One region of the Demequina ureilytica genome, then DNA from elsewhere that is predicted to be linked to it. Evidence: predicted binding sites of a transcription regulator. Region 1 holds the regulator's gene; each other region holds the start of a gene.
What was found. Region 1 encodes HspR, which represses chaperone genes until heat shock. Its sites were predicted from a motif close to AAGTTGAGTCNNNNNGACTCAACTT; they were not measured.
Positions count from the first base shown of each region.

Region 1 (9,670 bases):
ATGCTCGAGGCGCTGATCCCCGCGCTCGACGACATTGCCGGAGCGCGCGAGCACGGCGACCTCGATGAGGGCCCCTTCAAGGCCATCGCCGCCAAGCTCGAGGAGGCCCTCGCCCGTTTCGGTTGGTCTTCCTATGGCGAGGTCGGCGAGGAGTTCGACCCGCAGCTCCACGAGGCGCTGATGTCTCAGCCATCCACCGATGTCGAGGTGCCGACCGTGCAGCACGTGGCGCAGCCCGGCCACAGAATCGGCGACCGCGTAGTGCGTGCGGCGCGCGTGATCGTCGCGCAACCCGAGTAGACCACCGAGAACAGGCGAGAGGAGGCGTGCAGTGACGAGTCAGGATTGGTTCAGCAAGGACTTCTATTCGGCGCTGGGCGTCCCCAAGGACGCCAGCCAGGAGCAGATCAAAAAGGCGTACCGCAAGCTCGCCCGCGACCTGCACCCGGATCGCCATCCCGATGACAAGGTGTCGGAGAACCGTTTCAAGGAGGTCGGCGAGGCGTACGGCGTGCTCTCCGACCCCAAGCAACGTCAGCAGTACGACGCTGTGCGGACGATGGGCGGCGGCGGGCCGCGTTTCCAGGCAGGAGGACCGGGCGGGGCCGGCTTCGAGGACGTGTTCTCCGGAATGTTCGGTGGCGGGGGCGGCCAGCCTGGCCCGGGCGGAGCAGGTGGCCCGCAGTACCGGGCTCAGGGCTTCGAGGACATTCTGGGAAACCTGTTCGGCGGTGGCTTCCAACGCGGCCCGGTCAAGGGCACCGACATCGCGGCCACGACCGAGGTCTCGTTCCGCCAGGCTGCGGAGGGCGCAACCATCACGCTGCGCGCTGCGACCGGGGACATCACCACGCGGCTCCCAGTCGGGGTCCGCGACGGCCAGAAGATCCGGCTGCGTGGCAAGGGCCGGCCGGGACAGAGCGGTGGCCCCGCAGGCGACCTGCTCCTCACGGTGCGGGTCGCCAAGCACCCGGTGTTCACCGCGGAGGGACGCAACCTGCGCGTGAAGGTGCCCGTGACGTTCGACGAGGCGTCGCTGGGCGCGACCGTCGAGGTGCCCACCCTCGACGGTGCCCGCGTCAAGGTGAAGGTCGCGCCTGGCACACCCAGCGGAAAGACCCTGCGGGTCAAGGGCCGCGGGCTGCAGGCGAAGGACGGCGTGGGCGACCTGCTGGCGACCATCGAGGTCGCGGTGCCGAGCAAGCTCGGCCGCAAGGCCAAGGAGATACTGCAGGCGTTCGCCCTGGAGACCGCCAAGGATGACCCGCGCAAGGACCTTTACCGGGACGCGGCGAAGTAGAGCGGCCGATGCGCGCATCGGCGATAGATTGAGCGCACCTCAGGTGCGGCCAAGGAAGGAGGCACCGTGGACAAGCCAGCAGTCGACGAGCCCGTCTTCCTGATCTCTACCGCCGCCGAACTCGCAGGCATGCATGCGCAGACTCTCCGCCAGTACGACCGCCTGGGACTCGTCATTCCGCGGCGGCGCCCCGGAGGGGGCCGCCGCTACTCGCTTCGCGACGTGGCCACCTTGCGCCAGATTCAGCGGATGAGCCAGGACGAGGGAATCAACCTCGAGGGCATCAAGCGCATCCTGGCGCTCCAGAAGCGAGTCGACCGCCTGGAGACCGAGGTGGAGAAGTTGCGCCCGCGCGCCGACACCGGTTCCCGAATCTTCGCGTCGGGGCCCACCGGCTCTGTCGTGATCGTCGAGCGCGGGCATCGTGCTCGGAAGGACGAGGGCCGCTCGCTGGTGCTGTGGCGCTCGACGGGACGCGACAGCCGCGACTGAGCGATCACCGGGTGCTCGCCTCAGTGTGACCCGGCTACGCCGCACGCCTCGCACGGGCACTGACGCCCAAAGCGAACACCGGACACGAATGTCGCACCCCACTCATACGCTGTCGCTATGAGCATCGAGAACGCGGTGGAGGCTGAAGGGCTCGTCAAGAGCTTCAAAGACACCAAGGCACTCAAGGGCATCGACCTCACCGTGCCTCGCGGAACGGTGCTCGGGGTGTTGGGGCCGAACGGTGCCGGGAAGACCACGGCCGTGCGCATCCTCGCGACGCTGCTGCGCGCGGATGGTGGAGTCGCAAAGGTTGCAGGCTACGACGCTGAGCGTCACCCAGCCGAGGTCCGCAAGCGCATCGGCCTCACGGGCCAGTACGCCTCGGTGGACGAGGAGCTGACCGGCCGGGAGAACCTGCTGATGATCGCGGCCCTGCTCAACATGCGCAGCGCCGACGCGAAGTCGCGCGCGAAGGATCTGCTCGAGTGGTTCGACCTCACCGCCGCCGCAGACCGCACCCTCAAGACCTACTCGGGTGGCATGCGGCGGCGCCTCGACCTTGCCGCATCGCTCACAGGGCATCCGGAGGTCGTGTTCCTGGACGAGCCCACGACCGGCCTCGACCCCGCGAAGCGCGAGGACATGTGGGACGTCGTGCGGGACATCGTTGCGCAAGGGACCTCGGTGCTGCTCACCACCCAGTACCTCGAGGAGGCCGATGCCCTCGCCGACGACATTGTGGTGATCAACCACGGCGAGGTGATCGCCCACGACACCGCCCACAACCTCAAGCGGGTGGTCGGCTCGCAGACGCTCCGCGTGCGACCGACTGATCCGAACCACGCGGGCGCGGTGCGGGCGCTGCTCAGTGCAGTGGCGGCGGATGGCGCCCCCATCGACGAGCACCGGCCTGGTGAGTACTCGGTGCCCGTCGTAGACGACGGTGCACTGGCGGACGTGGTCACGCGGCTGCGCGGGGACGGCATCGGCGTGACGGAGCTGTCCCTGCAGCTTCCCAGTCTCGACGAGGTCTTCTTCACTCTCACGGGCGAGCGCCAAAGAGCACCAAGCAGCACGAACAACGGCGGGGAGGCGGCATGACCACTCGCGGCATGGGAACTGAGGGCGTGACACGGGCGGTCGAGATCATCCCGCGGGGCCCCATTGATGTGTTCCGACACTCGTGGGTCCTCGCCAAGCGATCCCTCGTCAAGACCTGGCGCACTCCAGAGGGCCTGATCGACGTCACGTTGTCGCCGATCATGTTCACGCTGCTGTTCACCTACATCTTTGGTGGAGCGATCGCCGGCTCGACGAGCGAGTACCTCGTCTTTCTGATCCCCGGGATCATCGGACAGAACATCGCCTTCGCATCTGTGGGCATCGGCATCCAGCTGAACTCCGACATGGCGAAGGGCATCTTCGACCGATTTCGTTCGCTGCCGATCTCTCGGATCGCTCCGCTGCTCGGGGCTGCGCTCGGGGACGTAGTCCGCTACGTGCTGCTCATCGCGATCATGGTCGGCACCGGGTACGTGCTCGGCTATCGGATCGCCACCGACCTCGTCAGCTTCCTCGCAGGCTGCCTGCTCGCCATCGTGTTCGCGCTGTCCCTCGCGTGGGCGCCGATGCTCGTGGGGCTAATCGCCCGGTCCGAGAGAGCGGTTCAGGGAATCGTGTTCATGACCCTGTTCCCCCTCACGTTCGCGTCGAGCGCCTTCGTCGATCCCTCCACGATGCCGGGCTGGCTTGAGGCGTTCTCCAACGCGAATCCGCTCACGCACCTGATCGAGTCGCTCAGGGCACTCTGGGGCGGAATGGGCGACTGGCAGACGCCCGTGGCGTGGACGCTCGCGTGGTGCGTCGGTCTCGTGGCGGTATTTGCTCCGTTGGCGATCCGGGCGTACAACCGCCGCGCGTAGCTACCCGACGACCGAGGGTCTGGCACCGCCCTCAGCGCGGTGCCAGACCCTCTTCGGGGCCACCGTTGCCTATCGCTGCAAAGACTCCATGAGCTCGCAGGCGTACGCGTGTGTCCCGGGGAGAGACTCGATCCACACACGCGGGGGCTGACGCATGAGGCTGTCGACCTTCATCGCGACTGCTCGTTCCCCTAGTTCGCCTCTCAGCGTGGCAAGGCCCGCACCGAGCGTCTCGCCGCGCTCAACGAGCACCGCGTAGAGTCCGTCGCTCAGGCGTGCCATCGGGTGGCCCTCGCCATAGGCGCCGCGCAGCGCGGCGCCAGTTGCGGCATTGCGCGCAATGCGCTGCCACGGATCTGTGCTCTCAACCGAGACGTCGACCATGACCAGGGCGTGTGTCTCGTTCACTACGTGTTCAAACCGAGCGGCCGTGCCATAGACCTCTGCCAGTCGCTGCGAGAGGTACTCGGCGGTCCCGAGGCCTGACTCGGCGTCGGTCATGACGGGGGCGTCAAGGGGGGGAACTGTACCCGTAGTCCACCCCTCGCACAGCGAGCGGATCGATCGGATAGGTGCGGACTCGTAGCCAGCCGCCTTGAAGAGCACCGCCATGTCATCGATCGCCTCAGTGATGCCCACGCCCGCTGCGGACCGTGCCTGGCCTAGTCGGTACGCGGCAGGGGCCGTATCGAGCCGAGCTTCGAGCGACTCCACCAGCGCGTCCGCTGCGGGCGTGTACCAGTCACCTGGGCGCAGCCACACCGTGTCGACACTTGCGCTCTCCCATCGCTGGATGAGGGCGCGAGGTGCCGGTGCGGGGACGGGAGTCTCGCTGTTCATGGACGATGAGACGGACGAGCTACAGGGCTATGACGCGACTTCCGAAAAATTCTTTTGCGACTCGCCCAAGGGGCCAATGTGACCAATTACGCTTCGCGGGCCTTGCTATGCAGGCAGTGCTACAGCGAACATGGGTAGGCATTCCTCGGAGTCGCCGTGGAAAGGGCCCCAGAATATGTCGTCGGAGGCGATCGCGCTGTGGACGGAGACGTCCAGCGATCCCGAGTTGATCGCAGGCGTGCGCGCCGGCGACTCAGCGGCCTTTGGCGTGCTCTACGAGCGTCACGCCCCCGCAGCACGAAAGGTCGCCTCCCAGTACACGAACGCCGCGAGCGACGTGGACGATGTCGTGTCCGAGGCCTTCGCCCGCGTTCTCCGTGCACTGCAACGAGGCGACGGACCTGACCTCGCTTTCCGTGCATACCTGTTCACGATCGTCAGGCGCACGGGCATGGACATCATCGAGAAGGGCATCCGGACCAAGCCCAGAGACGACATGTCTCCATATGAGTCCGCAATCGGCTACGGCGCCTCGTCCGACGAGCCTGCGCTCGAGGGATTCGAGCACGGCATGGTGGCTCATGCCTTCACTTCCCTGCCGGAGCGCTGGCAAGCAGTGCTCTGGTACACGGAGGTGGAGAAGAAGAGTCCGCGTGACATCGCGCCGCTGCTCGGTCTGAGCGCCAACGGTGTCGCTGCCCTGGCCTATCGCGCTCGCGAGGCGCTGCGGCAGGCATACCTGCAGCAGCACCTCGGCAGCTCTGAGGATCAGGCCTGCCTTGAGGCCAACACCCAGCTCGGAGCGTACGTCCGGGGCGCGCTGTCCAATCGAGAGCAGGCCAAGGTCGACTCCCACGTCAAGACGTGCGAGCGCTGTGCGGCTCTGGTGGCCGAGCTCGAGGACGTCAACCGTGGCATGCGCGGCATCATCGCTCCGCTGTTCATGGGTGTGATCGGCGCTGGCGCTCTCGAGGGAGGCATGCCCATTGGAGGCGCACTGGGGCCCCACGCTGCCGCGAGTACCGGCGCGGGCGGCGCAGGTGCCGCCGGCACCGGCGCGGCCACGGCTAGCGGCAGCGCCGGCGCGGGTGGGTTGGCCGGTCTGCTCGGAGTCGCGTCACACCTCGCACTTCCTGTCGCGGCCGCGATCGGCGTGACCGCCCTGGCTCTCAACGGAGCGAGCATCCTCGGCTGGCTCTCGCCTGCGGAAGACCCCGCCCTCTCCGGAGGACCAGTCCTGGCGGCTGCGTCCCCTTCTCCCTCCCCCACGCCCGAGCCCGACGGGAATGCCACCCCGTCCCCTGGGCCCTCCCCCACTCCCGAGCCTTCTCCAACATCCAGTGCAGGGGGTCCTGAGGATCCGCCCAACGCAGTCGCGCCTGACGCCAATGGTGACGGCAGGCTGCCCGAGGGTCAGGCTGCACCTCCCCCCGGCGCCGGCAACGTGGGTACCGGTAACGGGGATGCCGCCGACCCGGGCACCGGCACCGGCAACGGCCCGGGCACCGGCGGCACAGACCCTGGCGACCCTGGCGACCCCGGTGACCCTGGCGACCCCGGCGATCCCGGCGATCCCGGCGACCCCGGCGATCCCGGCGATCCCGGCGATCCCGGCGACCCTGGCGATCCCGGCGATCCCGGCGACCCTGGCGATCCCGGCGACCCCGGTGATCCCGGCGATCCCGGCGACCCGGGCGACCCGGGCGGAACGCCCCGGCTCTCGATCGCCAAGTCACCCTTGGACTACCTGGAGATCTCCAGAACCTCACCGTCCGTATCCTTCGAGGTCGCCAACGAAGGTGACGGCGCGGCTCAGCCGATCACCGCGCAGATCACCTTGCCCGACGGGCTGCAAGTGGCTCCTCCCGGCGGTGGCGCAGGGCTTGCCCTGGCGTCCTACGACCGCGTGTCGACCTTCCTCGACTACGCCACGACCAGCACGCTCAGCGTCGACGATTGGGAGTGCACCGTCTCTGACGGTGCGAATGTCGCGTTCTGCGCCCTCGACTCCATCGATCCTGGCGGCACGGCCGCTCTCACGCTGGACGTCGAGATCACTGCGGAGGAGCTGAGCGAGGAGTCCTTCACCGAGTTCGATGTGCGAGCCGGAGACCACCGCGAGACATATTCCGTGCGGACCGGGCTGGCCCCGCACGACGGTGGCTCGAATCCTCTTGATCCGGGCTACGCGGACGGGGGCGGGCTTGCGGTCGCACAGTTCGGCGGCACGGTGATGGGATGCAACCCCGCTCCGCTGCAGATGCCTGCGCAGAGCGCGTGCCGCACCGTCATGGACACGTTCAGCCCGCAGTCCATCCTGCGTCAGTCCAACAACGACTGGAACATGGTCCAGCTCAACGAAAATGGGGGAACGACCAACTCGGGTACGACGAGCATCACCCTCCCCGCCAATGCGACGGTGGAGGCCGCGTTCCTCGAGTGGTCGGCGAACCGGTACGTCCATCCCTCTGACGCCCAGCCTTCGGACACGTGGACGGGGCCCCTCGACTCGGCCCGCGTCAGGATAGGTTCCGGAGACTTCGTGAACGTCGAAGCGGGCACGGTGGACGACGGAATCGTCGAGGAGGACCGGCAGTACTACCTCTCGCGTGCTGACGTCACCGACTTGGTCGCCGATGCGAGCGGCGAGGTCCTCACCGTCGCTGACATCGCGGTATCCGAGACCACGCGCGAGCGGAATGTGAAGACCTACTACGGCGGCTTCACCCTCACCGTCGTGTACAAGGACCCGGAGCAGCCGGAGGCCTCAACTGTTGCCCTGTTCGAGGGTCCGCACTGGGTGACGAGCTCTGCGCCCGTGACCATTCGCTTCCACGCGGCCGAGGGTGCGTCGGTCACCCCCTCCTGGACGGCGTTCGAGGGTGACCGGGGCAACAAGGGTGACTCGATGCGGCTGGGAGGCGACAACTTCCAGCCTCTCGGGCCAGACGGAAGTGGTGCCATCGGACCGCGCGATTCGGGCGACATCGCCGATTCGACCGCCTTCGGGTCGCCATGGGGCAACACGCTCGGCGTCGATGCACGACCCTTCAGCACCAAGGTGATCGCTCAAGGCGGGATGCAGACTCTCACCACCTGGACATCAGGGGACAACTTCATGATTGGCACTCTTGCGATCACTCTGGTGGGCCCCCAGGGCAATCCGGCTCCCTGATCTGCGCGCCGCGCGTCCTTCCACGATCTATCGCGTGGGGTCCGGGCTCCAGTCCATGTCCAGCTGGCGGGCGGTGCGCCGCGCCATCGGCTCGCCCAGCATCAGCGACACGACATGGAGCGCCATGTGCATCCCCGAGGTCAAGCCTCCGCTCGTGATGATCTGCCCGGCATCGACCCACCGCACGCCACCCGTCGCGCCCGGCACACCGGCCTCGCGCAGGGCTTCGACGTCCTCCCAGTGCGTGGTCGCGGGAAGATCGTCGATGAGACCTTGCTGCGCGAGCAGGAACGAGCCGGTGCACACCGACGTCGCAAGCTTGGCCGCATCGACCAGCGTGCGCACGGAAGCGCCTACAGGCTCTTCACCGAGCGCACCCTCGAGAGCGATGGTCCCGGGAATCACCACCGCGTCGTAGTCCCGCGACTCGTCGGCGTTGCCGAGCGCGGTCAGAGTCATGCCGCCGTACGCGACGACGTCGTGTCCCCCCGGGCTCACCAGCTCGACGGAGAAGGCGGGTGCGTCACCGTCGCGCTCCGCGAGCCGCGACGCCGTGAGGAACACCTCATAGGGGCCTCCCGCATCGATGATGTCGAAGCCGTCGTACACAAGAATCCCGATGCGAGCGGTCATGCGACCACCGTAACCGCCGCTTGCGAGACGCCGAGACGCGCAGGAGCGTGCGGCGTCGTCCGCCTCAGCGGACGACCTCACTGGAGGTGCGCGGCCTCACGACCAGCCACAGGCTTGCGTGCGCCACGGCCAGGGCGCCGAGCATGACGATGGCCATGGACGTTGCGGAGGCCCCCAACACGCCGACGATGGGCGACAGCAGGCCAGCGACACCGAAGTTCATGGCGCCGATGAGGGAGGCCGCTGTGCCGGCCTCGGAGCCGTGCTTCTCAAGTGCCATCACTTGCACGGACGGCATGATGAAGCCCAGCGGAGAGACTACGAAGAACAGCGGGATGATCACTCCGAGCAGCCCGAGGTCCAGGGCCGCGAACAGCAGCAATGACAATGCTCCGCTGGTCATGACGATGATTCCCACGGTGGCGACCGCACGAGGTGCGACCACCCGCATCAAGCGTGCAGCGAGTTGGGTGCCGGCGACGACCCCGATCGAGTTGAGGCCGAAGACCACGCCATACTGCTGCGCGGTCAGGCCGAACTGGTCCTGGAGCACGAACGATGATCCGGACAGGTAGGCAAAGAGGGTGGTGAACGTCATCGCGCCCAGCACCGCCACGCCGACAAACGCACGGTCGCTCAGCAGCCGACGGTAGCGCGCGCGCATGGCGGCGAGGCCATCACCGCCACGCTGGCCGGCGGGCCGGGTCTCGCGCAGTTTCAGGCCGGCGATGGAGGCGATCAGGACCCCGTAGAGGGCGAGCACCACGAAGATCTCACGCCAGTCCACGACGCGCAGCAACTGAGACCCGATCACCGGGGCCAGCACCGGCGCGAGCCCAGTGACGAGGGCCATGCGCGACAGCATGCGAATGAGGCGTTGGCCATTGAAGAGGTCTCGCACGATCGCCATGGCGACCACAGCGCCGCCCGCGGCGCCGATGCCCTGGAGCGCACGGCCCACGAGCACCCATTCGACGGTAGGAGCGAAGACCACGAAGACGCTGGCAAGGATGTGCACGAGGGTGGCCAGCATGAGCGGCACCTTGCGACCGAAGGCGTCGCTGAGCGGACCCACGACAAGTTGGCCGACGCCGAACCCGATGGTGGTCGCGGTGAGGGTCAGCTGGATCGCGGCGTCGCTCGCCGCGAGGTCACGAGCCACCTCGGGGAAGGCGGGAAGGTACAGGTCGATGGTGAACGGGCCGAGAGCGACCAAGGCGCCCAGGATCAGGATGTACGCCACGCGCTCGCGGCGGGTCAGGCTGTCGCCGAGAGAAGGGATGGTCGCGCGCGACGTGGCAGGCTCAG
Region 1 covers NZ_JBLZIE010000001.1:785,988-795,657, reverse strand. The annotation lists gene grpE (nucleotide exchange factor GrpE) at 1-300, shown strand, start outside; gene ACNI3K_RS03575 (DnaJ C-terminal domain-containing protein) at 332-1,300, shown strand; gene ACNI3K_RS03570 (heat shock protein transcriptional repressor HspR) at 1,367-1,792, shown strand; gene ACNI3K_RS03565 (efflux ABC transporter ATPase subunit, DrrA-related) at 1,910-2,893, shown strand; gene ACNI3K_RS03560 (ABC transporter permease) at 2,890-3,714, shown strand; gene ACNI3K_RS03555 (hypothetical protein) at 3,784-4,554, opposite strand; gene ACNI3K_RS03550 (sigma-70 family RNA polymerase sigma factor) at 4,730-7,729, shown strand; gene ACNI3K_RS03545 (DJ-1/PfpI family protein) at 7,757-8,362, opposite strand; gene ACNI3K_RS03540 (multidrug effflux MFS transporter) at 8,427-9,670, opposite strand, start outside.

Region 2 (9,670 bases), 570 kb from region 1:
GCGCCAGATCGCGCTGTTCCGCGCAATGGTGTCGCTGGGGCTCGCCGAGCGCGTGCCCGAGTACGGCCACATGCCCATGGTGACGGGCGAGGGCAACAAGAAGCTGTCCAAGCGCGCTCCCGAGTCCAACCTGTTCCTGCACCGCGACCGCGGCTTCACGCGCGAAGGTCTCTTGAACTACCTGTCGCTGCTGGGCTGGAGCATCGCGCCCGACCGTGACGTGTTCACACCTGACGAGCTGGTGGAGGCGTTCGACATCCGCGACGTCAACCCCAACCCCGCGCGGTTCGACCTCAAGAAGGCGGAGGCGATCAACGCGGAGCACATCCGCATGCTCCCCGTCGGCGAGTTCGTGGCGCGCATGGTCCCGTACCTGCACGCCAGCGGCCACGTGTCCACGGCGGACACACGCGAGCTGCAGCCCCACGAGGAGCAGATCCTCGCCGAGGCCGCGCCACTGGTGCAGACTCGCATGACGCTGCTCGGGGAGGCGCCCGGGATGCTCGGGTTCCTCTTCGTGGGCGACGACGAGCTGCCGTACGACGAGGGCGCGCTGGCCAAGCTTCCGGAGAACGCCGCCGAGGTGCTCGACGCCGCGATGGGCGTTCTCGAGGGCCTTGAGGACTTCAGCGCCGAGAAGCAGCAAGAGGCGCTGCAGGCGGTGCTCGTCGAGCAGATGGGGATCAAGCCGCGCTTTGCGTATGGACCGCTCCGCGTCGCGATCACTGGCCGGCTCGTGTCCCCTCCGCTGTTCGAGTCGATGGAGATACTCGGCAAGGACCACGCGCTGGCACGCCTGCGCCGCCTGCGCTCCACGCTGTGACGGACGGCCCAATCCGAGGCCTGCTGCTCGACGTCGACGACACTCTGGTCGACACGCGCGGAGCGTTCCGGCACGCGCTGATCGCCGTCGCGCAGGAGTACCTGCGCGAAGGAATCGATCCCGAGGTGCTCGTGCAGTTCTGGCGTGCGGACGGCTCAGGCTGGTACCGCGCTCACACGCGCGGCGAGATGACTCATCGCGAGCAACGCATGAGGCGCGCGAACGAGCTGCATGCCGAGTTCGGCGGCGACCCCATGGATGACGAGGCATACGACATCTGGGACGCGGGCTTCGAGAGGTACTTCCGCGAGGGTTGGCGGGCGTTCGACGACGCTGTGCCCTTCCTCGATGCGCTCGACGAGGCCGGCATCCCCTACGGCGCCGTGACCAACGCCCAGTCGGAGTACCAGCGGCTCAAGCTCGAGGCCTGCGGTCTTGAGCGGGTCGAGGTCTTCGTCGGAGTCGATCTTTTTGGCATCGGCAAGCCGGACCACCGGGTCTTTGACGAGGGCGTGCGTCGCCTTGGCCTCGCGGCCGGCGAGGTCGCCTACGTGGGCGACGAGCCGGACATCGACGCGGTAGCGGCGGCCGATGCGGGCCTCACCGGGGTATGGCTCGACCGCCCTGGTGCGCGGCGGGGTCTTGAGTCTGAGCGCTCGGTCTCATACCCGCACGTGGTGAGCGTCGCGGGGCTCGACGAGGTGCTCGCGTCGCTGCGTTGAGTACTGGGCACGGAGATCGACTGCGGTCCGAACGTATGGGTTTGAGCCCGGCGGTGATGTCGGAGTGCGCCGTTAACGTTGGCGGCATGACAGTCGACGAGGCCGTGCAGGCGATCATCTCCCGACCCGAGACGCATCTAGGTTCCGCGACGGCACACGCGTGCTACGAGGCGGTGCTGGCAATTCAGGAGGCGGGCGCGCCGGACGCCGAGAAGGTCGCGATGATCAGCGTGTTTGCGGAAGCGAAGGATTTCCTGCTGGTCGAGACGGCGGACATCGCACTCCTGCCCTGAGCCGCACGCTCGCCTCGTTACGGTGAACTTATGAGTATCGACGTCGGGCCGCCGCGCCAGTCCAGGCGTGGGCGTGCGACGGCGATCGTGGTGATTGCCGCGGTCGGCCTTACGGCGATCGTGGCATTCGCGTGGTGGGCCTCGCCGCACGACGATCAGGAACCCGATCCTTCGCCCACACCAACGGTCTCCGAGGACACCGGTCCCACCGCCGCTCAGGAGACGGCTTTGGTCTACTACGACTGGCTGCGATGGCGCCACGTCGCGGAGTGCTTCACCGCAGCCGGATTCCCCCGCGAGCCGTTCCTGCGATACGAGCTCGCACGGGTGCCGCGCGTGGCGGCCTTCCTCGGTGTCGAGGCCGCCGTCGAGGATCCCTCGCTGCCCAGCCCCGACCTGCGATGGGCTGACGAGCATGGACCCGGGGGCCCCGAATCCCCGCCCGCCCGGCGGCTCACCGAGCCTGGCTCGCCCGACAGCTGCCTGCCGGATGCTCCCGCGCTGCAGCTGCCAGGCGGCTCGGCAGCGGGCGACCTCGTGGCCGAGGCCCGGACCGACGATGCGTTCCTCGACACGTTGGCGGAGTACGCCTGGGTGGCAGAGAACCCCGCTCCGGTCGCGCTCGCGGTGGCCGAGGTGCAGGACCCTTTCGAGGTGACTGCGACCGATGCGGACGGCCAACAGCGATGGGCCGACAGGCTCGCTCGGGTGACCGCCGCGTTTGAGGACCAGATGGTGGTCGTGGCCAGCACCACGACGGATCAATATGCGCAGGCAGCCGGGCTCGGAGTTGGGGGCGGCGTCATCATCGTGCGAGTCTCGGGTCCAGGCGAGGACCTCGCCAACTCCTGGGGACGCAACTGGGACCAGTCGTGCGGCGAGATCGCCGTGAGCGTCGGCGCAGACGGCCCCTTCGATGCCTCCGCGCTGCCCGCCGCATGCAGTGCCGCGCAGATGGAGTAGTCCGTCCCACTGAGGCGCGGGAGAGGCCGGCTCTGCTGCCAGCCTTGATCGCCAGCGGTGCTCACCTCCCAGGCGTATCGTCGAACTGAGGGCGCAGTGAGGCGAGGTGAACCGTGACCCACGAATACATCGTCGTCGAGGACCCCCATGCCTCTCATGAGCGCGGGGAGCACGGCCCGCCGTCGGCCGGGTCCCGCCTGCGCCGCACCGCGGTGGTCGCCGCCGCGTTGGCCTGCATGGGCGCCGCAGCGTTGCTCGCTTGGCCAGACGATGATCCCGAGCCTGCCCCCGAACTGGACGACCTGCCGGCCACCGCAGCGCGGACGACTGCTGCGGTGTACCAGGAGTGGCTCGACCGCACCGTCCTCGTGGAATGCATGACTGAGCGCGGCTTCCCTTACGAGGTGCGGATCGTGGAACACGCCGAGTCCCTCGAGACGGTGGCGCAGTTCCTCGAGCTCGAACCCGTGGCGGTCGATTCCGAGGCCCCCGTGCCGCTCCTGCGCCAGCCGGACCTCTACCTTGGGCGGGGCGGGGAGGCGATGGCCGAGCGCACCCGCGGCGGCTCGGCATGCACGATGCCGCGCACCTCTGTACCGGTGCGCGACGAGGAGGCAGTCGCGGGCATGGTGGCGGCTGCGCGAGCCGACGATCTATTCCTCGCGACCGTTGCCGAGCAGGTATGGGTGGACCAGCATCCTGCGCAGGTCACGCACGCGATCTCGTTGCTGCGCCACGACCGCTCTGCCGAAGCGAGCGCCGACGACGCGCCGTCATGGAGCGACGCCGCAGAGGTGGTCGTCGAGACGGCGCAGGATGGCGTCGTGTGGGTGCCAGTCGTGACCGAGTCTCAGGAACTGTTCTCGCAGGAGGTGGGGCTGACCGACAGTGGGGGTGCGGTAGCCGTGCGCGTGGGCGACGAATCGGCTGCGCTCAACCGCGGCACGTACCTGACGCGCACCGCCGCCATCCAATGCGGTACGGTCACGATTAGCGCGGGCGTCAAGGAGCCGTGGGGGAGTGCCGAGGAGCTCGCGGACATCATGGCCGCCCTGGGTCCGGCGTGCAACGCGTTGATCCGGGAGAGAATCGTCGACGGAGAGAGCCTCGCGGACGTCTACTTTGACTGACGGGGCCGCGTGGGGCCGATGCGAGAGCGGGTTTTGCCCGGCGGCCGGGGCACGGTAGAGTGGTTCGTCGGCCGGGCTTCTTGCTCGGCTTTGTCTCGGCTCCGGTCGAGGCCGTTGGGGTATGGTGTAATTGGCAGCACGAGTGATTCTGGTTCATTTAGTCTAGGTTCGAGTCCTGGTACCCCAGCCAGAGAAAAAGGCCCGCTACGGCGGGCTTTTCTCATGTCCGGCGCCGTCAGAACGTCGAGTCGCCGCGGATGACCACGTCCGAGCCGCCGTCGACGAACACGACCTGGCCGCAGAGGTGCGTGTTCTCCTCGCCCGCCATCCAGGCGAGCAAGGTCGCGACCGCGATGGGCTCGGCGAAGCCATTGAGCGGCATGGGCACGCCCTTGGCGATCTGCTCGCGTCCCTGCTCTGTCGCGAGGAAGGGCTCGACCATCGGCGTGAGGATCACACCCGGTGCCACCGCGTTGAGCGGGATCGATGCCCCGGCCCACTCCTCTGTGGCGGCATGCCGCCGGATCCACCGAGCGAACGCCACCTTCGTGGAGGGGTAGATGAGCTGCCCGGTCTGCTCATCCGCCGCGAGCGTCTGGGCCCTGTGCAGCGCCGCCTCCTCGTCCCAGGCGAGCAAGTGATCCACGAGCTCGTCGTCGTGATCCATGAGGCTCGCCATCGAACCCACGCCGACCGCCCGAGGCGCGGGAGAACCGGTCAGCAGCGGCCGGAGATTCTCGAGCGTGGCGATCATGCCGAAGTAGTTCACGCCAACCGTGGCGGGAACTGGCTCGGCGAGGCCCGCTACCGCGATGATCCCGTCGATGCCGTCGCTCGCCCTGTCCCGGACCGCATCGGCAAGGCCGTCGCGATCCTCGGCCCGCGTGAGGTCTGCGGTGATGTCCGCATCGTGCAGGTCCACACCGATCACCGTGTGCCCGCGTTCCGTCAACAGCTGGGCGGTGGATGCTCCAATGCCCGATGCCGATCCCGTCACCACGTACGACCTCGTCATGGCGCGCCTCCTCGTGTCAGGGGGACCTCTTTCAGCCTATGCCCGCCGCCGCGCGCTCGCCCGGCGGGGCGGCGAGTCCCCACATCAGGCCGTCTCGAGTACCACCTGCTCGCCGTCCCAATCGGCGCTCACCTGATCACCCTCGCCGACTGTGCCGTCGACGATCTCCTTGGCGAGGGCATTCAGCACGCGGGTCTGAATGAGCCGGCGCAAGGGGCGGGCACCGAACGCAGGGTCGAATCCGTCCCGCGCCAGCGACTCGCGCAGCGCGTCCGTGACCGTCAGCGCGATGTCCTTCTGCGTCGCGATTCGCGCGACCGCCTTCGCGAGCTCGGACTCGACGATGTCGCCCATCGCTGATGGGTCGATCCGGTCGAAGATCACCACGTCGTCGAGCCGGTTCAGGAACTCCGGCCGGAAGGCCGCGCGGAGCACCGTCTGCAGGTCTGATTCGAGCGCCTCGCGGTGAACACCATCCCAGCCGAGCACGATGTCGGAGCCGAGGTTCGACGTCATGATCAAGATCGTGTTGGTGAAGTTGACCGTGCGGCCGCGACCATCGGTGAGGCGTCCGTCGTCGAGCACCTGGAGCAGCACGTTCCACACGTCGGGGTGCGCCTTCTCCACCTCGTCGAACAGCACGATGCTGTACGGGCGGCGCCTCACGGTCTCGGTGAGCTGTCCGCCCTGGTCGTAGCCCACGTAGCCGGGGGGAGCGCCGATCAGGCGCGACACCGCGTGGCTCTCCATGTACTCCGACATGTCGATGCGGATCATCGCCCGCTCGTCGTCGAACAGCTGCTCGGCGAGCGCCCGGGCCAGCTCGGTCTTACCCACGCCGGTGGGACCCAGGAACAGGAACGAGCCGATGGGTCGGTGCTCGTCGGCGAGGCCCGCGCGGGCGCGTCGAATCGCATCGGCCACGCTCGCAATGGCGCGGTGCTGACCGACGACCCGCTCGTGCAAGCGGTCCTCGAGCTGGCCGAGCTTGGCAGACTCGTCGGTCAGCAGCTTCTCGACGGGCACGCCCGTCCACTTCGCGACGACGCCGGCGATGTCCTCGCCGGTCACCTCCTCACGGAGCATGCGCTCCTCGGTGGGAATCGCCTCCAACTCAGCCCGCGCATCGGCCATCTCCTTGTCCGCCGCCGGGATCTCGCCGTAGCGGATGCGGCCCGCCCGTTCGAGCTCGCCGTAGCGCTCCGCGCGATCCAGATCCCCGCGCAGCGACTCGAGCCGTTCGGTCGCGGAGGAGACGCGGACGATGAGGTCCTTCTCGCGCGCCCAGCGCATGTTCAGCTCGTCCGACTCTGCCTTGAGTCGCGCGATGTCCGCGTCGATCTCGTCGCGGCGCGCGCGGGCGGCAGGTGACTTGTCCTTGGCGACCTGGGTGCGCTCGATCTCGAGCTGCATGATGCGCCGTCGCGCACGGTCGAGCTCGATGGGCATCGAGTCGAGCTGCATCTTGAGCGCGCTGGTCGCCTCGTCGATCAGGTCGACAGCCTTGTCCGGCAGGAACCGGTCCGAGATATAGCGATCGGACAACCGCGCCGAGGCCACGATCGCCTCGTCGGTAATCTTCACGCCGTGGTGCACCTCGTACTTCTCCTGCAGTCCGCGCAGGATCGCGACGGTGTCCTCGATGGACGGCTCGCCCACGTAGACGGGCTGGAAGCGCCGTTCGAGCGCCGAGTCGGTCTCGATGTGCTCCCGGTACTCGCCCAGCGTGGTCGCACCGATCATGCGCAGCTTGCCGCGAGCGAGCATCGGCTTGAGGATGTTGCCGGCGTCCACGCTGCCGTCCGCCTTGCCTGCCCCCACGATCGTGTGCAACTCGTCGACGAACAGCAGGATGCGCCCCTCGGCTTGCTCGACCTCGGTGAGGATCGCCTTCAGGCGCTCCTCGAACTGGCCGCGGTAGGCCGCGCCCGCGACCACCGAGCTCATAGCGATCTCGATGACGCGTCGATCCTTGAGGGAGGAGGGGACGTCTCCGGCGACGATGCGCTGGGCAAGTCCCTCGACGATCGCCGTCTTGCCCACTCCGGGCTCGCCGATGAGCACGGCGTTGTTCTTGGTGCGGCGCGTCAGCACCTGCATGACGCGGCGAATCTCCTCGTCGCGCCCGATGACGGGGTCAAGTGCCCCCGATTCCGCGAGCGCGGTGAAGTCCTGGCCGAACTGCTCGAGGGCGCTCGGTTGCTGCTCGTGCTGCTCGGTGTGTGGCGTGGCGGTCATGGCAAACCTCCCGGTCTTGTCGCTGTGGCTCAGAGTTGAGCCGCCTGCGCTCAAGTTTACATAATGACTCCGAGAAGGACAAGTGGGCAGCGCGACGCGGGAGGGGCGGCAGGCGCCTGCGGCAAACGCAGGTCACCCGCCACCCGACCGCTCAGGAAGCTACGTAATGGCTACTCCTTGTTGAACTTGTCCTTCACCGTTCCCTCTGCCTTCTCCACGGCGTTCGGAAGGTCGGTGGTGCCGTACAGGCGAGGATCCGGCCGAGTGGGGGAGGGCATCGGCACTCCATCCCCGGGGGCGGGCGCGTTCCGGTAGCTGAACTCGCCGTTGCCATCGGGGGCGGGCCCGCTGGCCCAGCTGCCCGCCGACGCATGAGCTCCGTCTGAGAAGTTCATGTACTCGTACGAGACCTCTTGATCCTCCTTGCGCTGCGGGAAGTTGCTGGGCACGGGCATCTCCTCGAGTCCCTCCTCCTGCAGCTCTCTGGCGGCGGCGATCCACTGGTTCTGGTGCATGGTGTCGCGCGCGATGAGGAAGCCGAGCAGATCGCGCACTCCCGAGTCGTCGGTCATGTGGAACAGCCGGGCTGCCTGCAGGCGACCCTGCATCTCCGCGTGAGCATTGGCGGTGAAGTCGGCAAGCAGGTTGCCGCTGGCCGTGATGTAGCTGCCGCTCCAGGGGTTGCCCATGCTGTCGACAGGGCGCGCACCCGCGCCGGCGACGATCGCGGCCTGCACGTCGGTTCCGCCGACGACAGCGGCGATAGTGGGGTCGCTCTGGACGTCATCATCGGTGATGCCGAGCGGCTGCTTCTCGAGCAGCTGCGAGATCATCGTGGCGAGCATCTCGACGTGGCCGAACTCCTCCGCAGCGATGCCAAAGAGGAGGTCGCGATACTTGCCGGGGATGTGGGCGTTCCACGCCTGGAAGTTGTACTGCATCGCGATGGTGATCTCGCCGTACTGGCCCCCCAGCACCTCCTGCAGCTTGCGGGCGTATACGGCATCGGGCCGTTCGGGAGTGGAGTCATGCTGGAGTTCTTGGCGGTGAAAGTACATGCGTCACGTGCTCCGTTCGAATTGCGGCTTTCACGTCCATTTGTCCCCTCATCGATCAGGCTATGTCTCGTGGTGGCCTGGCGCGCGGCGAGGGGATGAACAACTGCGACGCACGAGTCCCGCAGGCCCGCCGGTGGCGTGATCACCGCACCGAGAGATGGCGGCTGGCGTCGATTAGCACAACCGCCGAATCATCCGCTATCATCGTGTCTCGTGTTCGCCGCAGGTTCGGCGGACCGCTAGGGCCCCGTTGTGTAGCGGCCTAGCACGCCGCCCTCTCACGGCGGTAGCGCGGGTTCGAATCCCGTCGGGGCTACTCTGAATACTCCTCACACACGTTGTGGGGAGTTTTTCTTGTTGTGCAGCGGGTGCACACTGAAGTGCATGCCGCGTCCCCCCGCGTGTGATCAGTCAACGTGCAGGGAGGTGGTGGGGCGATGACCTTGGGAGAGTACTTCCCCGCGACTCTCGCCGCGGCGCGCCAAGGAGTCACCTGGGCATGGGAGTCGATCTATCGCGACCTCTACGGCCCCCTCCACGGCTATGCACGGGGATTTGGACTCGGCGACGACCTCGAGGACCTGCTGTCGGAGACCTTTCTGAACATCGCCCGCGACATCCACCGCTTCGAAGGCGATGAGGACAGGTTCCGCGCGTGGGCGTTCACCATTGCGCGTCGACGGATCCAGGACGCATGGCGGGCTCGCGGCCGCACCGTGGCTATTGCTGACGGTGCCGACCCCTCCACTGTCGCGGACGAACGCTTTCTTGGCGATGTCGAGTCCGAGGCGCTCAGCGATCTATCGATGATGGAGCTGCGTGCGGTGATCCGGGGCCTGTCGGCAAACCAGCGCGAAGTACTCATGCTTCGCGTGGTTGCCGACATGTCGGTGAAGGACACTGCGCAGGTCCTCCACAAGTCCGAGGGCGCCATCCGAGTGCTCCAGAACCGGGCCGTTCGCGCCCTCCGAGTAGCGCTTGGCCAGCAACACTCGGAAAGACCCGCAGAAGAATCTCGCGATGGTGCGTAACGTGTGGGGCTCGCGGAGCGATGACCAGGGTGAGATGACTACCGAACACAAGTTCTCCGACCGCGACCTTGACGCGCTGTTCTCTGGCCGTGCGGTACGTGATGACCGCCTGGCCGAGCTCGCCCCAGCGCTTGCGGCGTTGCGTGCAACAGCCAACGCGGCACCATCAGATGAGCGGGTGACCGGGATGGCTCTCGCCATGTCTCGCGCAGTTCCGACGACGGCCGATGGTGGCGTCGCCGGAGCGCGGGCCGTTCCGGCGCGCACGGCGGTGCTTACGCGCCGACTGGCCGCGATTGTGGCTGGCGCTGGACTCCTGGGTGTGGGCTTCGCCGGGGCCGCAGCGGCGGACGACTCCGCTCCTGGCGACGCGTTCTACGGGCTCGACCGAGCACTC
Region 2 covers NZ_JBLZIE010000001.1:1,353,346-1,363,015, forward strand. The annotation lists gene gltX (glutamate--tRNA ligase) at 1-823, shown strand, start outside; gene ACNI3K_RS06240 (HAD family hydrolase) at 820-1,545, shown strand; gene ACNI3K_RS06245 (hypothetical protein) at 1,632-1,838, shown strand; gene ACNI3K_RS06250 (hypothetical protein) at 1,869-2,801, shown strand; gene ACNI3K_RS06255 (hypothetical protein) at 2,915-3,931, shown strand; tRNA gene ACNI3K_RS06260 (tRNA-Gln) at 4,047-4,121, shown strand; gene ACNI3K_RS06265 (SDR family oxidoreductase) at 4,167-4,946, opposite strand; gene ACNI3K_RS06270 (ATP-dependent Clp protease ATP-binding subunit) at 5,031-7,184, opposite strand; gene ACNI3K_RS06275 (manganese catalase) at 7,355-8,242, opposite strand; tRNA gene ACNI3K_RS06280 (tRNA-Glu) at 8,486-8,558, shown strand; gene ACNI3K_RS06285 (RNA polymerase sigma factor) at 8,680-9,273, shown strand; gene ACNI3K_RS06290 (collagen-like domain-containing protein) at 9,308-9,670, shown strand, end outside.
Region 2: ACNI3K_RS06270 (ATP-dependent Clp protease ATP-binding subunit) is a predicted target of HspR. The motif match lies at 7,217-7,241, and genes of this name have one in related genera.

Region 3 (9,670 bases), 430 kb from region 1:
CAACGCCGTTTCTGTGATCCAGAACCCTGCCGTCAACTTCTGGAAGGCGCTGGGAAACTCGATCATCGTCTCGACGACGGTCGCCGTGAGCACGGTGGTGCTCTCGACTCTCGCGGGGTTCGCCTTCGCCCGCTTGCGCTTCAAGGGCAACGGCGTGCTCTACGTCGCGGTCATCGCGACCATGGCGGTTCCTGTCCAGTTGGGCGTGGTGCCGCTGTACATCCTGATGGCCGAGTATGGCTGGACGGGATCTCTGGGAGCGGTGATCGTGCCGGCGCTGGTGACGGCCTTCGGCGTTTTCTGGATGACGCAGTACCTGCAGCAGTCGTTGCCGTACGAGCTCATCGAGGCGGCGCGGGTGGATGGCTGCAACATGATCCGCACGTTCTGGCACGTGGCAGTTCCTGCTGCGCGTCCGGCTGCGGCGATGTTGTTCCTGTTCACGTTTGTGACAGCATGGAACAACTTCTTCTGGCCGTTGATCATTCTCGACCAGTCGAACCCGACATTGCCCGTTGCCCTGTCGATGCTGCAGGCGAACTACTTCGTGGACTACTCGCTGGTCCTCACGGGAGTGCTGCTGGCCACGGTGCCGCTGCTCATCCTGTTCGTCTTCACCGGTCGCCAGCTCGTGACGGGCATCATGCAGGGCGCCTTGAAGGGTTAGGCAATGACACAGGTCCCAAGCGCCGGGCCGGTCTCCGGCCGGCGCGAGCAGCCCGCGAGTGCTCGCAGAATGTACTCCACGGGCAAGGACCGAGCTTACGTCCGGGCCGCCGCCCCCACTCTTGAAGCGGTGGCGGCCCGGGCGGGCGTCTCACGCGCGACGGTGTCGCGCGTCGTGAACGGCTCTCCCAAGGTGCATCCGGACAGTGCGGCGGCGGTGGAACAGGCCATTGCGGAGCTCGGCTACGTACCGAATCGCGCCGCGCGCTCACTCGCGAGCCAACAGTCGCACGCGATCGCGCTGGTGGTCCCCGAGGACATCACGCGGTTCCTTGGCGATGTTTACTTCGCTTCGATCGTGGCGGGCATCACCAGTCGACTCGAGCAGTCCGACTACGTGCTGAGCCTGATGGTGGCGAGCCAAGCGCCCGAGGGCAAGATGCTGCGCTACCTCGCGGGTGGTGCCGTCGACGGCGTGGTGGTGGTCTCGCATCACACGAGCGACCATTCGTTGCGCCAGATCGGCGAGCTGATGCCTGTGGTGTTCGGCGGCCGGTCGGCCATTCCGGGCGTGGACGCCTACGTGGTCGACGTCAACAACGTCGACGGTGCCGTGAAGGCCACCCAGCGACTCATCGACAGGGGCTGCACGCGCATTGCGACCATCTCGGGACCGCTGTCAATGCACAGCTCACTGGACCGAGTCGAAGGATGGCGGCGCGCTTTGCACGATGCCGGACTCCAGCCGGGTCCCGTCGTCGATGGCGACTACACGATGCTGGGCGGCGCGCGTGCGATGCGCGAGGTGCTGGCGACATATCCAGAGGTCGACGGCATCTTCGTCGCCTCGGACCTCATGACGAGCGGGGCGATGCCGGTCGCTCTCGACCGAGGCCTGCGTATCCCCGACGACGTGGCGCTCGTGGGCTACGACGACAGCCCGGCTGTCGAGGCGTGCGAGATTCCGCTGACCACTGTGCGGCAACCGTCCGAGGAGATGGGCCGTGAGATGGCCGACATCCTGCTCGGGGTGCTGGCCGGTCAGACCGACAGGCCGCGCACGACGATCATGCCGACGACCCTCGTGGTGAGGGAATCCGCCTAGACGGTCACGACGATCTTGCCCCGGACGTGGCCGCGCTCCAGTTCGCGATAGGCCTCGCCGGCCTCCGCGAGGGGATAGCGGCCAGCCAGCTCCACGCGCACGTGACCCTCGTCGATCAGCCGGCCCAGCTCGGCAAGATCCGCCGCGTCCGGCCTCACCCAGATGTAGTGGCCTCCGAACTCGGTGGCGGCACGGGGATCGGCGATGGACGCCACCACCCCATCGGGCGCCAGCAGCGACAATGTGTCGTCCAGCGACTCTCCGCCGGCGAAGTCCACGATGGCGTCGTAGCCGTGCGGACGCGCCTCGATCGCTCGCTCGAGCAGCCCGTCGCCATATTGCAGGTGACTGGCACCTAGGTTGCACACGTAGTCGTGGTTGCCGTGCGAGGCCGTTCCCACGACGTCGGCTCCGAGGTGATGGGCGATCTGCACGCCGAATGTCCCAACCCCGCCGCTGGCTCCGTGGATCAGCACGGTTGTCCCGCGCGTGACGCCGGCGCGCCGCAGGGTCTGGAGGGCGGTCAATCCCGCAAGCGGGACAGCAGCGGCCTGTGCGTGCGAGATCGACTTCGGCTTGTGCGCCGCCGTCCGCACTGGAACTGCGACCCTTTCCGCGAGCGTGCCTCCCGAGACCACGTCGGCACGCGCGTACGCGAACACCTCGTCGCCCACGGCGAACTCAGGAGTGTCGAGCCCTGGCTGCACTACGACCCCAGACACATCCCAACCGGGGATGGCAGGAAGGTGGGTGTCGATGAGGCCTTCGAGGTAACCCTCTCGGATCTTGTAATCCACGGGGTTGAGCCCCACAGCGTGGACCTCCACCACCATGGCGTCCGGCCCGATGTGCGGCTCGGGCGCCTCGCTCATCTCAAGGACATCGGCTGAGCCGAATTGGTCGTAGGTGATGGCTCTCATGGCGAGGACAACGTCCCTGTGCGGTGCCCCCATTCCTTGCAACGTGGGCAGCCGGAATGCGCGCTCCTGTCGCGCAGTTGATGACTGTGGAACCACTGCCCCACGACTGAGGAGACGCACGATGACGTATGTCGCCGACCATGGCCGCTACGACGGCACCATGAAGTACCGCCGGACTGGCCGGTCCGGCCTCGACCTGCCGGTGCTGTCGCTCGGGCTGTGGCACAACTTCGGCGATGATCGGCCTCTGGAGACGCAGCGCGACATCATCACGAGCGCATTCGACATGGGCGTCACCCACATGGACCTGGCCAACAACTACGGACCGCCGTATGGATCTGCGGAGCGCAACTTCGGCCAGGTCATGGCCAGCGATCTGGCGCCCTATCGCGACGAGCTCGTGATCTCCACCAAGGCCGGTTGGGACATGTGGCCCGGCCCCTACGGACAAGGCGGGGGAGGGCGCAAGTACATGCTGGCGAGCCTCGACCAGTCGCTCGCGCGCATGGGGCTGGACTACGTGGATATCTTCTACTCGCACCGGTACGACCCGACCACCCCACTCGAGGAGACCGCGGCTGCGCTCGACGCCGCCGTGCGCTCGGGCCGCGCGCTGTACGTCGGCATCTCCTCTTACGACGCGGAGCACACCCGCGAGATGGCCGCCCTGCTGCGGGACCTCGGCACGCCCCTGCTGATCCATCAGCCCAGCTACAACATGCTCAACCGGTGGGTCGAGAACGAAGGGCTGCTCGACGCGACCGACGAGGCCGGTGCCGGAGTGATTGCCTTCACGGCGCTCGCGCAGGGCATGCTCACGGACAAGTACCTGGACGGCATCCCGGAGGGCTCGCGCGCGTCCGAGGGGTCCTCTCTTGACAGCTCATGGCTGACGGACGACGTGGTGCGCCGCTTGCGGGCACTCAACGAGATCGCGAGATCTCGTGGGCAGTCGCTGGCGCAGATGGCGCTCGCATGGACGCTGCGCGACCCACGAGTGACCTCGATCGTCATGGGTGCGAGCTCGGTGCGCCAGCTCGAGGACAACGTGGGCGCACTGGAACGGCTCGACTTCACCGAGACGGAGCTGGCGGCGATCGACGAGCATGCGACGGATGCCGGAGTCGACATTTGGGCCGATGCCCGCAAAGGCACGCTCTAGGAATCAGGCGACGCGGGGACGTCGCCGCGGAGCCCGGGCGCCAGCAGGCGCCACGCGCGTTCCGACACTGCATGTCGGTCCTCGCGCTCTGCGTGGCTGACCACCATCGCGACCATGCCGACGGCGAGCATGAGGTCGTCCACCGATGCGCGGAGGTCAGCACGATCCGGGGACCGGGCCTCCTCAGACCATTTGCTCGCGAGCACCGCGCGAAGCCGCGTGTCGAAGTCCGCGACGCGCGCATCGGCCCTCGCGACCGCGATGGTCTCGATGAATGCGGAGGCCGCCTCCGCTTGATGCGTGACGAGGTCGAGGACGTCGCGCATCGTCGAGTCCGGCCGTTCACCCAGCCGCTCGATCTCCTCGACGTTCTCCTCGAATACCGCCACGGTCAGGGAAATGCGGTCCGGGAAATGGCGGTAGAGGCTGCCTTGGCCCACGCCGGCGAGTTTGGCGACGGCGGACAAAGGCGCGTCGACCCCGCGCTCGTCGAACACCGTTCGGGCAGCGGCGATGAGTGCGGCGCGGTTCTCCGGCCCGGCGCTCGGTCCCCGGTTCGCCCGGCGGTCGTCAGTCATAGGCTTAGAATAGGCACCGGACAACGTTGTCCGGACGCGAGTGCATGGGAGGCACACCGATGGCAGAGCAGACGTGGGATGAAGAAGTCGATCTCCTAGTGGCGGGATCCGGGGCTGCTGCGATGAGCGCTGCGATCGCCGGAGCGGACGCGGGATTGACGGTACTGATCGTCGAGAGCACCGAGAAGTGGGGCGGCACCACTGCGATCAGCGGCGGCGGGCTGTGGATGCCCAATCACCCTGACATGGGCAAGCTCGGCAAGGAAGACTCCCGCGAGAAGGTGCTCACCTACATGGACACCGTCATCGGTGACGTGGGGCCGGCAAGCTCGAAGGCACGCCGCGAAGCGTATGTGGACACCGTGCCGGTCGTCTACAACGAGTGGAAGCGCCTGGGCGTCAAGTGGGCGTTGAGCGCCGACTATCCCGATTACTACCCCGACAAGCCCGGCGGCATGGATGGCGGGCGCGCGATCGAGACAGAGCCCTTCGACTCCAAGCGTCTGGGCGACTGGTACGCCAAGTCGCGCGCGATGGTTCCGATCCCGGTCAAGACGGACGACGTGTGGCTGCTGTCCCGTGCCTGGTCCTCCGCCAGTGGCTTCTGGCGCGGCGCGCAGTTCGTGGGCCGCACTCTCAAGGGCTTGATCACGGGCAAACGGCTGTACGGCCTCGGCGGAGCGTACGTCGGTCACCTCATGGTGGCCGTGCAGAAGGCGGGCGTCGAGGTGCGGCTCAACACGCCGATCACCCGAGTCATCAAGGACGATGCGGGCGTCGCCGTGGGCGCTGAGGTCGCCTCGCCGGGTGGCACGGTGCGCATCAAGGCACGCGCCGGCATCATGCTCGGCACCGGCGGCTTCGCGGCCAACAAGGAATGGCGCCTCAAGCACCATGGCATCGAGGGCTTCACCTCGGCTCCCGAGGGCGACATGGGCACCGGCATTCAGGTGGGAATCGACGCCGGCGGCGACGTGGCGCTCATGGACGACGCCTGGTGGGGCGCCTCTCTCGTGACCACCGACGGCAACGTGGGCTTCAGCGTGAACGAGCGCTCCAACCCTTACTCGATCATCGTCGACCAGACGGGTGAGCGCTTCGTCAACGAGTCCGCGAGCTACATCGATGTCGGCCACGCGATACTGGAACGCCACAAGACGGTGCCCGCGATCCACAGTTGGATGGTCACGGACCGTCGCCACCAGAAGCGGTATCTCAACAACACGGCGTTGCAGGGGCTCAAGAAGCTTCGCGAAGCCGGCAGCGTGGTGGAGGCGGACACTCTCGAGGAACTCGCTGAGAAGCTGGGTCTCGACAAGGCGACGTTCAAGGCGACCATCCAGCGCTTTAACAAGTTCGCTCGCAACGGGGTGGACGAGGACTTCGAGCGCGGTCGCACCAAGTACGACAACTACTACGGCGATCCGTCACTCAAGAACCCCAACCTCGGACCCATCGAGAAGGGTCCGTTCCGCGCATTCATGGTGGTGCCGGGAGACCTCGGCACCAAGGGCGGGCTCCTCACCGACGAGCACGCGCGCGTGCTCGACACCGATGGCGCCCCCATCGAGGGCCTCTATGCGGCAGGCAACGCCAGCGCAGCGGTCATGGGGCGCACGTATCCGGGCGCGGGTTCGACCATCGGCCCAGCTACCGTCTTCGGGTACCTGGGCGCACGGCACGCCGCTACGAGGGTGTCGACGAAGGCCTGACGGACAAGGAGGGCAACATGTTCGGCAAGAAGCAGGACAAGAAGCAGGACAAGGACCCGGCTCCGGCGACGGAGCCGGGCGTCACCTCTGCTCCCGGCTCGACGGGGCTCAGCGGCGACACCAAGATCAAGGACTGGCTGGACCACCCCCGGGGCGGGCCCGTGCTGCGGGCGATGCTCGCGGAGGCGGGCTCTGACGAGTCGCAGCTGAAGCCCGTGCGCGGCTTCGCCATGAAGCGTCTGATCCCCATGAGCAAGGGGCAGTTCACCGAGGAGACGATCGCACAGCTGGTGGTGAAGGCGGAGGGCTACGACCCGTCCGCCGAGCCTGCAGTGACCGAGCCGGCCCGCGCATCGGCCCCCGAGGGCGGCGACGGAGTCGAGGAGATCGACCTGCCCGAGTTCGTGGAAGTCGTCACGCCGGGCCGCTTTGCGGGTAAAACGGTGATTGTCACGGGCGCGGGGTCCGGCATTGGCCGCGCGACCGCCTCCCGCATTGCGCGCGAGGGTGGTCGTGTGATCGCGGCGGACGTCAAGGAGCCGGGCCTCGACGAGCTCATCGCCGAGAACCCGGACGCCGAGATCGTCAAAGTCTTCGCGGACATCACCCAGCAGGCGGGCGTCGACGCCATCGTGGACACGGCCGGAGACCGGATCGACGGACTCGCGAACGTGGCGGGGATCATGGACAACATGACCCCGCTGCACGAGGTCAGCGACGAGGTGTGGGATCGCGTGATGGCGGTCAACGCGACCGGTCTGTTCAAGCTCTCGCGCGCCGTGATCCCGGCGATGCTGGAGGCCCACGCGGGAGCGATCGTCAACGTCACATCGGAGGCGGGGCTGCGAGGCTCCGCGGCGGGGCTCGCGTACACCGCGTCCAAGCACGCCGTCGTCGGTATCACCAAGTCGAGCGCGTTCATGTACGGACCCCAAGGCATCCGCGTCAATGCCGTCGCGCCCGGGCCGGTCATCACCGGAATCGAGGCGGGCTTCGACTCGGCCCTTGGGAGGGCGCGCATTCACACGGCCATGGCCGCCATGCCCACGCCCGTGGGGCCGGAGTCGCTCGCGGCCTCGATCGCCTTCCTGCTCTCCGACGACGCCCACAACATCAACGGCGCGATCCTGCCCTCGGACGGCGGGTGGTCGGCGGTGTAGGGGCCGTCGATGCGCAGCAAGGGGCCGGGACCGCCGTGGAGGCGGACCCGGCCCTTGGTGCGTCGCCGCGCTTACGCCGTGGCGACCTGAATCCGTCGGGGCTTGGCGGACTCGGCCTTGGGCACCGTGATGGTGAGCAGGCCGTCCCGGTACGCCGCCTGGATCCCGTCGGGGTCCACGCGGTCGGGCAGCCTCACCGCGCGGTGGAAGCGGCCGAACCGGCGCTCGATGCGCTTGAAGCCGTCGGCGTTGGTGTCCGAGTAGAAGTCGCGCTGGCCCGCAACGGTCAGCACGTTCTCCTCGATCGAGACGTCGACCTGGTCGGGCGTCACGCCCGGCAGCTCGACGTGAAGGGTGAAGCCGTCCTCGGTCTCCTCTACGTCGAGGGCGGGGCTGAAGGCGCCCGCGAGCGACGCGTCGGAGTCGCCGAAGAACTGGCGGACCATCCGGTTGAAGTCGTCCTGCCACAGCGACTGAGCCGTCGCCGGGACCGTCTGACGAGTGACCTCTCGTGCCATGGTGAACCTCCTGAAAGTGTCGTGTCACCGCCCCTGTGGCGGCGTCGGCGTCAAAGTTGAGCCGATGACACTCATGTTAAGACTTGAGTCGAGGGCGCGCAACTCTGGGAAAGGCATGTTCGCTGAGGGAGATCGCGGCCGCCCCGCCGTCCCGAAAGTTAGAACCAGAAGCGTCGAGACACGCCAGGCGCAGAGAGGGTAATGCGGGGTAGCGCCGCGTGTCGGCCCCCGATTGGTTCACACTGTCGGCAAGGGCGTATGGGCGGGGTGGCGCGTGGCGGGCACCCCGAGATGCGGGCGCGCTACAGGCCCGTGGCTCCGGCCAGATCGCCCGGCCGCGGCTTGGACACGTGTCCGATGATGGTCACCACGATGGTGATGAGCGCGCTCGCGAGCATGCCGGCGGCGATGTGGATGTTCAATAGCAGCGCCCCCGCGCAGGCGCCGGCGCCGATGAGCAGGATCGCGCCCATGCGCCGCTTCCAGAAGTTCAGGCCCTCTCCGCCCGCGAACGAGTCTGCGGCCAGGCCCGTGATGGTCGACGTGACGACCACGGTGGTGATGTCCTTGACGGCGATGTGGCGCGCGACAGCAGCCTGAAGACCCATGGCTGCCCCGAGCGCGGCAGTGATCGAGAACGCGAGAGGGTGCGGCGGCTCGGATTCGATGGTCGCGACGATGGCGGAGGCGATCAGCGCGATGGCAACGAAGGAGAACAGCAGGGTGGTCTTGTTCGACCACCCGGCGTCAAAGGTGCGCAGCGTGCGCCCGCCTATCGCAGCGCCCAGCAGGAAGCCCACGAGCGCAAGCACCGGACCGAGCACGGGCAGGTCGTCGACGCCAGTGAGGGCCATGCCGAGGATCACGACGTTACCCGTCATGTTGCCGGTGAAGACACGGTCGAGCCCCAAGTAGCCCACTGCGTCGATGACTCCGGTGGAGAACGTCAGGGCGAGCATGAGCCCGAGGTGGGTGCGGGCGACGTCTCGTCGCAGGGCGTCGCGCATGGAGGCCTCCTTGTGTCGAATAGCCCCGCACCGAGTTCGCGGTGGAGCCATCCTTGGCCAGGGCGCCGGTAGTCTCGAACAAGAGTAGGGCACCGACCAGGCAGGAGACGTGAGAATGGGCGAATACGCCGGCGTGCTGCGCAGGGGCGAGGGCGTGCCCGAGGGCGCGACCTATCTGCCTGTCTCCACCGACACCGCGCTGTGGGGGCGGCTTCCCGCCAGGGGCGATGCTCCGGCGCTCACGGTCGACCCCGGTGCGACGGTGGTGGTGGACACCCTCTCCCACGAGGGCCTGCTCCCTGATCAAGGATCGGATCCCGTTCGGTTTTTCGCGGGTCACGGGGTGAGCGCCGATGCGGTGCTCGCCGAGGCGTCCGAGTTCGCCGAGTCGGGGGCTCGCTCGGCGGACGACGGCCCGCACGTGGTCACGGGGCCCATCGAGGTGCGCGGAGCGCGGCCGGGCGACCTGCTCGTGGTCGACCTGCTCGAGTTCACTCCGCGCGTGCCGTACGGCGTGATCTCGAATCGCCACGGGCGCGGTGCCCTGGCTGGCGAGATGCCAGTGGGACCGGACGGCGTCAGCGTGTTCTCAGAGCTCGGGCGCGACACCGCGGGGCAGTGGCGGGGATGGCTCCTAGGCCGCGAGGGCGGGCCCCCGGTGGCCGGCTTCCCGCTCGCACCCTTCATGGGGATCATCGGGGTCGCGACCGACACGGATGAGCGCGCGCACTCGGTGCCCCCGGGCGCGCACGGCGGCAATCTCGACATCAAGGAGCTCGTGGCCGGCACGCGGCTGTACCTGCCCGTGCAGGTCCCCGGTGCTCTGGCATATCTGGGCGACC
Region 3 covers NZ_JBLZIE010000001.1:1,218,730-1,228,399, forward strand. The annotation lists gene ACNI3K_RS05570 (carbohydrate ABC transporter permease) at 1-667, shown strand, start outside; gene ACNI3K_RS05575 (LacI family DNA-binding transcriptional regulator) at 737-1,771, shown strand; gene ACNI3K_RS05580 (NADP-dependent oxidoreductase) at 1,768-2,691, opposite strand; gene mgrA (L-glyceraldehyde 3-phosphate reductase) at 2,813-3,853, shown strand; gene ACNI3K_RS05590 (TetR/AcrR family transcriptional regulator) at 3,850-4,431, opposite strand; gene ACNI3K_RS05595 (FAD-binding protein) at 4,491-6,143, shown strand; gene ACNI3K_RS05600 (SDR family NAD(P)-dependent oxidoreductase) at 6,161-7,303, shown strand; gene ACNI3K_RS05605 (Hsp20/alpha crystallin family protein) at 7,375-7,821, opposite strand; gene ACNI3K_RS05610 (YoaK family protein) at 8,124-8,828, opposite strand; gene ACNI3K_RS05615 (acetamidase/formamidase family protein) at 8,944-9,670, shown strand, end outside.
Region 3: ACNI3K_RS05605 (Hsp20/alpha crystallin family protein) is a predicted target of HspR. The motif match lies at 7,875-7,899, and genes of this name have one in related genera.